3 regions of the Vibrio sp. SCSIO 43137 genome follow, and region 2 is predicted to be linked to each of the others. Evidence: riboswitches for the same ligand, from Rfam matches in the RefSeq annotation. Region 2 holds a riboswitch; each other region holds the start of a gene.
The links. Region 2 has a riboswitch for cobalamin ahead of PK654_RS08315 (sirohydrochlorin cobaltochelatase). Riboswitches for the same ligand answer to the same signal wherever they lie in the genome.
Positions count from the first base shown of each region.

Region 1: another riboswitch for cobalamin. It lies ahead of PK654_RS15020 (TonB-dependent receptor domain-containing protein); the one in region 2 lies ahead of PK654_RS08315 (sirohydrochlorin cobaltochelatase).
Region 3: another riboswitch for cobalamin. It lies ahead of PK654_RS20305 (cobalt-precorrin-5B (C(1))-methyltransferase); the one in region 2 lies ahead of PK654_RS08315 (sirohydrochlorin cobaltochelatase).

Region 1 is NZ_CP116383.1:3,196,395-3,199,675, forward strand. Features, by position in the region: gene murI (glutamate racemase) at 1-148, opposite strand, end outside; gene PK654_RS15020 (TonB-dependent receptor domain-containing protein) at 251-2,044, opposite strand; cobalamin riboswitch at 2,082-2,314, opposite strand; gene trmA (tRNA (uridine(54)-C5)-methyltransferase TrmA) at 2,442-3,281, shown strand, end outside.
Region 2 is NZ_CP116383.1:1,785,978-1,789,258, forward strand. Features, by position in the region: gene PK654_RS08310 (CBU_0592 family membrane protein) at 89-673, shown strand; cobalamin riboswitch at 787-975, shown strand; gene PK654_RS08315 (sirohydrochlorin cobaltochelatase) at 1,237-2,148, shown strand; gene PK654_RS08320 (ABC transporter ATP-binding protein) at 2,213-3,088, shown strand; gene PK654_RS08325 (ABC transporter permease) at 3,081-3,281, shown strand, end outside.
Region 3 is NZ_CP116384.1:972,286-975,566, reverse strand. Features, by position in the region: gene PK654_RS20315 (YaeQ family protein) at 1-102, opposite strand, end outside; gene PK654_RS20310 (cold-shock protein) at 250-459, opposite strand; cobalamin riboswitch at 1,193-1,355, shown strand; gene PK654_RS20305 (cobalt-precorrin-5B (C(1))-methyltransferase) at 1,495-2,712, shown strand; gene PK654_RS20300 (precorrin-8X methylmutase) at 2,724-3,281, shown strand, end outside.

The sequences.
Region 1 (3,281 bases), 1.4 Mb from region 2:
CAAGTTCTCCGTAAGGATAGCCCTGATTATCAAACAGGTAGATATAGTTAAAGTCGGGCAGAAGTGCTTTGGTTTGCTGATATACAGATAAGCCACCGACTCCGGAGTCAAAGAAAAGAACGCTTGGCTGTTGGGTATTACTTAACACGGCGGTTTATCCTGTCAGAGAGAACCGCAGATCATACGCTCAAACATCCGATTTTCAAGCTTGGGGGCGATATAAGAGACCGCCCGAAGGCGGTCAATTTCATCAGAATCGGTATTCCAGTGTACCGAAATAGGCTCTTTTTTGTGTATTGTAGCCATTAGCTAATACGTAATCCTCATCAAACAGGTTTGCAACCCGCCCTCTGAGAGTAAGGGAGTCCAGAACATCGTAGCTGACAGACAAATCAACCAACGAGTAAGCATCAAGTTTTACCTTGCCTGAAGATGGGTAATCATATCGCGTCCCCTGATATAGATAGCTAATATCAGCCTGCCACTTATCTGCATAGTAAGTGATGTTCCATTTCGCACTCTCTTTTGCTCTTCGTGCCAACTGGCGGTTACTCTCTTTATCTTGCGGATCCATAATATCAATGCTGATGTTGTGGCTAAAATCACCAGTTTCAAAATTGACCAAGAACTCAACGCCCTTGATCTCCGCTTCACCAATATTTTGCGGTGAATAGTTTAACCCCTGAGGCCTCCAGTCAATCAGCTCATCAATCTGGTTTACATAAGCAGCAACACGCCAGTCAAACAGCTCAGCACTGGATTCCAGGGCAACTTCGTAGTTAACGGACTCTTCAGGCTTAAGGGTGGCAACACCCCCAAATGGTGAATATAAGTCGTTAAATGACGGTGCTTTAAAAGCAGTCCCGACATTAGCCGTTAAACGGTAATTCTCATTTACATTCCAGCCACCACCCAACTGCCAGGTAGTATTTCTGCCATAACGCTCATTGTCATCGGTTCTGACTGCACCTTCTATCTGATAGTCATGCTTGTCATAAAGAGAACTCAGATACAATGCGGTATTGTGGCGGGATGTTTCAGTGAAGTTTGCACTTGATTTGGATACATCATCACGATACCAGTCTAGGCCTGCACCGATAGATAAATCGTCATTAACACGATATTGATTAGCAAACAGAAGCGACTTTCTGTCGGTCTGATACAGGGAAACCCCGCCCGGAGTGTGGCTCTTGGCTGAGTCCTGATTGACCGCCAACTGAAGCTTTGAATCAAGAGTATCGTTTTGGAAGTTCAGCGTGCCTGCGACGTTGAAGATACGCTCATCTTTATATCTGTTACCTGCATCATACTCAACTTCACCTTCATGATAAAAAGTCTGTATATCAATGCTGTATTTATCATTAATTTTATAGTCTGCTGAAGCGATAATATCGTCAGATTTATAACCATCATCATCTTCACTGCCGGCAGTATCTGTCACTGAAAAGCCTTCCGTACGTGACTTGTTTGCTGCAAAAGAAGCATTCAGCTTTTCGGATACATTTTTCGAAACGGATATCTGCCCTTGTGAAAATTTATCACTGCCGATACCAACGGCTAAAGCGCCTTCATCACGATCAGTTTTAGTGATGATATTTATTACACCGCCAATAGCATCAGAGCCATAAACAGCGCCTCTGGAGCCTCTAATAAATTCAATCCTTTCTATCGCCACGACAGGAATAGCCGAAACCGATGCAGTACCCGTTGTAGCGCTAGCGATACGGACTCCATCAACTAAAAAAAGAACATGATCCGATTCAGTGCCACGAACAAAGATACTTTGAGATTGCCCATAGCCACCATTAGAGGCGATTTGAACACCCGGCAATCTTCGTAGTATCTCAGATACACTTTTAGCCTGAATGGCATTAATTTCTTCTTTGGTAATAACTTCAACAGGAAGCGTGCTAGTTTGCAGAGATTGCTCAAATCGGGTGGCAGTTACCACCATCGTCTCTACATCTGAAGGGGATTGCGCATAAATATTAGGCGCGGCAAAAAATAGCGACGTAACAGTGGTCGCCAGAACGGTTTTTTTCATTTTTTTCATCCTAAAATCGCGTATATTCCAGTATGTGATTGCTCACTACTTGCTGGCAGGTATTCGGACTTCAGAGCGTTTCAAATCAGTTCGATTTGCCTTCCTTACATCTCACTTCCCGCAAATTGCAGTGTGTCGGTTTCCCGTCAGATGCCCGTTCTCTATTACCGCTGCGCGTCAGTTCTGGATTTTCACCAGATTCCCTGAAAGTTGTTATTCATCAAAAACTATTTCCTGAAGATAACGACCACCAGCGCAAACGATATTAATTATCAGTCTGCTTTCTGTCTAGTGCTAAAATTATCAGCACTGCATGAGAGAATTTCATAACAGTGCTGGACAAGAGATAAGGATTGAATAAAATCTGCGCTCCCTGTTTAAAGTTAAAGGCCGATCGATGACAACACTTGAAGTAAACCCAAACAGCTATCAGCAACAGCTGGACGAGAAAGTAGAACGCTTAACTCAGATGTTTGCTCCATACGATGCGCCTGAGCTAGAGGTTTTTGACTCTCCTATCCAGAACTACCGAATGAGGGCTGAGTTCAGGGTCTGGCATGAGGGCGAAGAGCTTTACTACATCATGTTTAATCAGGAAACCAAGCAGAAATACAGAGTCGATCAGTTCCCGGCAGCCAGCCGCCTGATTAACGATTTAATGCCGCTGCTTATTGAAGCGATGAAGGGTAATGACACCCTCAGACGCAAACTGTTTCAGGTTGATTTTCTCTCTACTTTAAGCGGTGAAATTCTGGTTTCCCTGCTTTACCATCGCCAACTAGATGATAACTGGATTAAAGAAGCAAAAGAGCTGAAACAACGCCTAAACAACGAAGGTTTCAATCTGAACTTGATTGGCCGCGCCCGTAAAATGAAGATCGTTCTCGATCAGGATTATGTGATTGAGAAGCTGAACGTGCACAGTAAAAGCTATATCTACCAGCAGGTAGAAAACAGCTTTACTCAGCCTAATGGTGAAGTTGCACAGAAAATGCTGGAATGGGCAGTAGACTGCACAGAAGATAGCAGTGGCGATTTGCTTGAGCTCTACTGTGGTAACGGTAACTTCTCTCTTGCTCTGGCACAAAACTTTGAACGGGTACTGGCTACAGAGCTGGCCAAGCCTTCTGTAGATTCGGCGCAATTTAATATCGCCGCTAACAAGATAGATAATGTACAGATTATTCGTATGTCTGCCGAAGAGTTTACTGAAGCGATGGAAGGGAAAAGAGAATTC
Region 2 (3,281 bases):
TTTTTTTGATACACAACTGATATATCAGGCATGCATTAAGGTATATTTCGCTGCGCTAAATAGACGTCGATGAGAGAGTGAAAAATAGATGTTGATGACCGTTATTGGCTGGATCGGAATGGCTCAGTACCTTGTCGCCTTTGTATTACTTAGCCTGAATATCATTGAAAAGAACCGCCTCTACTATCTTCTTAATGCATCAGGCTGTCTGTTTTTGGTGATCTATTCTGTTAGCATCAACTCCTATCAGATAGCGGTTATTAACCTGGTCTGGATAGTCGTCAGCGTTCTCGCTTGTTACAACCGCGTACCCGATCTGCGTCTGTTTGACGGCCGGGTGTTTGCCGGCGTTGTTATCGGTTTATTGCTGGGAGACGTAATCGCCTATTACAGTAATGCCCACCAGTTAGCTATAGATATACTTGGCTGGTTATCCGTCTGGCTTTATCTGGCAGCCTACTGGCTGCTACTCAATCAGCGTATGTCTCTTGACTATTATCGCTACGTCAATGTTCTGGCGCCAATAGCCATTCTCCCGATTCTTTACATGGATCAGAACTGGCCAAACTTTACCTCTAACTCTATCTGGCTTGTGGTGGCACTGGCAGGCATTATTAAAAGCCGCATCGGCACACCGGCTTCCCGCCAACAGGAATCCGTTGCTGTTGAGTAAGCCCCCTCAAATAACTGTTAAAAATCACAGTCATTCTCAAGAATTTTAAATTGTATTTCAGACAATTAACTTAAAATTGACCTATCTCAGGTTTAGCAGACCATTTGCTGGGCACACTAGGTCAGTCTAAAGGTGAAACTGAAATTGACGTTTTGAAAAGGGAACCGGGTGTAATTCCCGGGCTGTACCCGCAACTGTAAATGGCGAGCTGTTTGCGACAATATCCACTGAAATTTTCGGGAAGGATAGCAAAAGAGTGAAGACCCATAAGCCAGGAGACCTGCCTTTTGACGGGAGATTAATTTCTCCGTAAAACAAGCGAGCGGGTTACTCGACGATTTCTAATTATTAACAATACAACTCTTTGTAATAAATAGAGCGTAACTTCCCATCTGCCTGTTTTTGAATTAGCAAAACTAAATAACCTTTCTCAGCAAAGAAAGGTTAATAATTAAATGTTATTTCGGAGACTTTCCATGAAGCTTAAAAAAATAGTTACCAAGGCTCTTGTGTCTATATCAGCAGCCTGCTTTCTATCCGCCCCAGTCTATGCAGATAATTCTATGAAACAGAAAAAACAAGAGAAGTCGGCCATTGTACTGGCTGCATTCGGAACCACTTACAATACCGCTGTAGATTCACTAATCGGCATTCAGCAGGAAATTCAGAAAGCTTATCCGGACACTCCGGTTCGCTTTGCTTTTACTTCAAACATTATCAGAAAGAAATGGCACAAGCGTCAGAACGATGAACAATATAAAAAAGAGCACCCTGAAGTACCGGACTCTTTTTATCAGGTAAAAAATGTTCTCGGTACCATGGCTGATTTCCAAAATGAAGGCTACAGAGATATTGTGGTTCAGACCACTCTGTTAACCCATGGCGAAGAATTTATCGATCTGAAAGCCTATGTAGATGCATTAGCCTCCATTGAAACCATTAAGCAGAAATATAAACCGTTTAACAAGGTAGCCATTGGCCGGCCGCTGATGGGAACCTGGGGGCATGCCTACGAGTATGGTCAGGATATAGAAAAGCTCAGTCAGGCACTTAAATCTGACGTTATGCAGGCAGAAAAAGATGGCGCGGCTCTTGTTTATATGGGGCACGGCAATGAACACCTCTCTACCGGCCTCTATTACGAACTGGAAGAGCAGTTAAACAAAGATTACCCACAAGTTTCATCTTATGTCGGGCTGGTGGAAGGAAATCCGAGTTTTGACACTCTTCTGGCTAAGCTGCAACGAGACGGCATTAAAAAAGTGCTGCTTAAGCCGCTAATGGTGGTTGCCGGCGATCACGCTACTAACGATATGGCAGGCGACGAAGATGATTCGTGGAAAATTGCCCTGACGAATGCCGGAATCAAGACAACACCCGTTCTTGCCGGTCTTGGCAGTAACAGTGACATTCAGAAAATTTATCTTCAGCACCTGGCCGATGCTGCTAAAGACACAGGTATCACTCTTAAGTAATAAACAACTGTCCGCAGGGCCGGATTGACGCCGGCCCCTTTTACCAGTTTTAGAGAGCCTGACTATGTCATTACAAACCGCAGCTGTTCCGATCATTGAGACAATCGCCTTAAGCCGCCAGTTTGATAAATCAACAGCGGTCGATAAAGTAGATTTTACCCTTTATAAGGGTGAAATCTGTGCCTTCCTTGGTCCCAATGGTGCCGGTAAAACCACCACAATAAAAATGTTAACTGGCCTGCTGGAGCCCAGTAGCGGTGAAGTTCTTTATCAGGGAGAGAAGTATCACCCGCGAAGGGTAAACCTTAAAAAACTGATTGGTGTGGTTCCTCAGCATAACAATATTGACCGGGAACTTACCCTTGAAGAGAACCTGCGGGTACACGGATACCTTTATCATATGAAGGGTGCAGAGCTAAGCCAGCGTATCCGAGAGTGTCTTGAGTTTGCCGAACTCACTGATCATGCCAAGAAACCTGCAGGAAAACTTTCCGGTGGATTGAAGCGCAGGTTAGTTATTGCCCGTGCCCTTATGCACAAACCGAAAATTCTGTTTCTCGACGAGCCGACCGTAGGGTTGGATCCCCATAGCCGCCGCAAGATGTGGGCTTTTCTGAGTAAAATTAATCGCCAGCAGGCGTGCACTATATTTCTCACCACTCACTATATTGAAGAAGCTGAAAAGCTGGCCGCCAGAGTCATCTTTATCGAGCAGGGAAAGATAATCACTGAGGGTTCCCCTGAGACACTTAAAAAAGCGGTTGGTCAGTATGTTGTCGATATTCAGGGCGAGGAGCTTAAACAGGAATTTTTTGACTGCAGAACGCAGGCATTAACTCGTCTGGAGCAAATTACAGAAACCGCAGTGAGCATCCGGGAAACCACGCTGGAAGACGCATTTATTACCATGACAGGAAAGAGGCTTTTGAAAAATGCTTAACGGAGTTAAAGGTATTTATTACCGCGAATGCAGCATTCTCAGAAAGAAGCTGGTGCGTACCGTTCTCGCCGGTGCTGTTCCTCCTTTTCTCTATCTGATGGCGTTCGGTTTTGGCGTGGGTAAAGGGACAACGGTTGAAGGAATCGACTATCTCACCTTCTTGCTTCCCGGCCTTTTAGCCATGGCAAGTATG
Region 3 (3,281 bases), on a different replicon from region 2:
AGAAGGGTGCTTTGCCAGAGTCAGATTTAGTGAATCGTAATAGTCGCGATTCATATCTGTCAGGGCGATACGAAACTTGAAAATCGTTGGTTTTAAGGCCACAACAACACTCTCATTATAAATGTTAAGTCATCTCAAAATGCAGCTCTGAATCCTGCATTTTGAGGTCACTTAGCGATAAGTCTTAATCAAAAAAATAGCCAGTCGTATGACTGGCTATAGAAACTTTAGCGATGTATCAATACCGGATTAAACAGGTTTGATGTTCTCAGCTTGAGGACCTTTCTGGCCTTGAGTTACAGTGAACTCAACTTTTTGACCTTCAGCAAGAGTACGGAAGCCGTCAGCTTGGATAGCGCTGAAGTGTGCGAACACGTCAGGGCCGTTTTCTTGTTGAATGAAACCGAAACCTTTAGTTTCGTTAAACCATTTTACTGTACCAGTCACTGTGTTAGACATAGTCTTTATTCCTAATAAAAATTGTGTTGATCCCTTAAGGGACTACTTATAGCGTGGAAAAAATAGATTGCTATTTAGATACAACACGGCGGAGAGTTATGAGCTGACCAACGACTTGTAAATCCTAAAACAAAAGCTTTTCTTTCTAGCCGAAGAGGAGCTTAAATCAATATCGGAGGAAGTCAACGAATATTAGTTAAACTTTATGTTTACGCTTAAGTTTTTATTGAAAATGAGACATTTTTTTGAAATGCATAACACTTTTTGTGGAAGCTGAACTGGTTGATTTCAATCACTATTTGCCGAAAGCAGCCGTCAAAATGTGAATGTTAAATTACAAGAATATAATAGTTGTCTTTAAATTGTATATTTAATGTATTTCGGACGTTATTACAGCAAAATAATCCATATATTAATTTCTGACTGAAGCTTAGTTATTTTTTGTACAGTTATGGTGCAAATTTGGTGGGTTAATTATAAGTCCATAGTAAAAGTTACAGTTAAAAGCGGTATTGGCGATAAATGTTTTTAATCGTGATGATGTTCACTAAAAAAGAAACTAATCAATAACTTGCCATGAGCTATCGGATGTTGAACTTCTCCTCTCAGGTGCCTGAAGTATCAGGAGTTCTACCTTCACTGAGTTAAATTTCGCAATTGAAAAACCGTCGCACACCTTTTTTACGTGTTAGTAAAATTGATATTAATCAAATTACACATCCAAGTGCTGTGAGAAACTTTTTCAGTAGTTAGTGCTTTATATATCTAGTCAGTGAACTGGGCCTATAAAGCTTAAAAGTGAATCAGGTGAAAACCCTGAACTGTACCCGCAACTGTAAACAGTTATCCAATATTGAAAACTGTAAGTCAGAGCCTGCTAACTACACTGCACTCCAATGATCCGGGCGGGAGCACCTGGAAGTTGAATCTAAGTTGCGTTTATGCCTGCACAGATTATTGGAGTTGATAGGACAACTCAATGTCAGGGTGTAATGGCGAAAGGCAACACATTTCTCTTTTGACGTATTCAGTTGGATGGTATTAAGCCTGCATCCTTTTGTATCACGCCCAAAAGCCATTGCCCTGTTCCTTAAAGTTGTTCAGTTAACGAAAGCAATGGGATATCTGGTGGGAAAATTAAAGCGCTCAGCAAGTAGAAAAGATCTGAAAGGTGGCTATACCACAGGCGCTTGTGCCGCTGCTGCTGCCAGAGCAGCCGTACGCTATCTGGTTAATCAGGAGCGCTTTTCCCGAATTGAGATACAACTTCCTAATCGTGATTACGCGACATTTGAACTTGCCTGTTTGCATGGTGAACAGCAGGTTATTGCTGGTGTGATTAAAGATGCCGGAGACGATCCCGATTGTACCCACGGCATTGAAATTCAGTGTATCGCCCGTAAGGTAAAAGCAGAAGGTATTAGCCTGAAAGGCGGTAAAGGTGTCGCAGTGGTAACACTTCCCGGCCTTGAACTTCCGGTAGGTGAGGCGGCAATTAACCCGGTACCGAGAAAGAATATCCTTGAGATGGCAGCGCTTGAATGGGTTTCGCAACCTGATTCAGAGTTTAAGGGGCTGGAGCTGGAGATAGTTGTACCCCGAGGAGAAGAGGTGGCGAAACAGACTATCAGTGAGCGCCTTGGTCTGATAGGCGGAATTTCTATTTTGGGAACAAGGGGAACGGTAAAACCTTATTCCACTTCTGCTTTCGCTGCCTCAGTGCGTCAGTCGGTTCAGATAGCCAGTGCTAACGGCAGCAGGCATTTAGTGCTGACCACAGGAAGCCGTTCGGAAAAAGCCGCAATGGCTCTGCTTCCGCAGCTTTCAGCTATGGCATTTATCCAGGCGGGAGATTTTATCGGCGTCGGACTAAGGGCATCCAAGCGCTACCAGATAGAGAAGGTGACTCTGATTGCCATGATCGGAAAGATGGCAAAGCTGGTATCGGGACGAATGATGACCCATGTGTCAGGGCACGCTATTGATTTCAGCCATCTTGCACAAATTGCCCGGCAAGAGCAGTTAGAGAAACAACTCTGTAGTCAAATCGAAAGGGCAAATACCGGCCGCCATGTACTTGAGCTGGTTGGAACTGATCAACATCCGGCTTATCTGGAAAGGTTATGCAGAGAAGCCCATGGTCACGCCCGTCGTTATGTGGCGGATGCTCTGGAAGTAGAGGTCAGATTAATTAATTTTGACGGTCAGCTTCTGGCTGCCTTCCCAAACCCGCAGGAAAATCAAGGAAAATAACAGTGGATAAAATGAAACAGATGACCCGGCAGGGGAGAGTAATAGAAGAAGGTTCTTTCGCCATTATTGACCGGGAAATAGAGGAGATTTACGGCGGCCACAGCTTTAGCGAACCCGAGTGGCAGGTGGTGCGGCGGGCGATTCATACCACAGGTGATTTTGAGTTTTCTAAACTGTTCCGTTTTAGTCAGGGTGCCGTTGATGCAGGAATTGAAGCGCTGAAAGCGGGGTGCCCGATCATTAGTGATGTCACCATGATAACCAGTGGTCTTAGTGCTCAGCGTATGAGTGTTTATGGCAATACGGCTCACTGTTTTATCAGTGATGCTGATGTGATTGCGACTGCTAAACAAAAAGGCGATACACGCGCTATCTGGTCCATGAGAAAGGCCCGCGATGCCGGTCTGCTTGATGGTGCCATTGTCGGAGTGGGAAATGCACCTACGGCGTTATATGAAGTACTGAGGATGGTTGAGCAGGGAGAGATAAAACCTGCCCTTATTATCGGAATTCCGGTCGGTTTTGTTAAAGCCGATGAATCAAAGCAGGCACTGACAGAACAGAAAAGT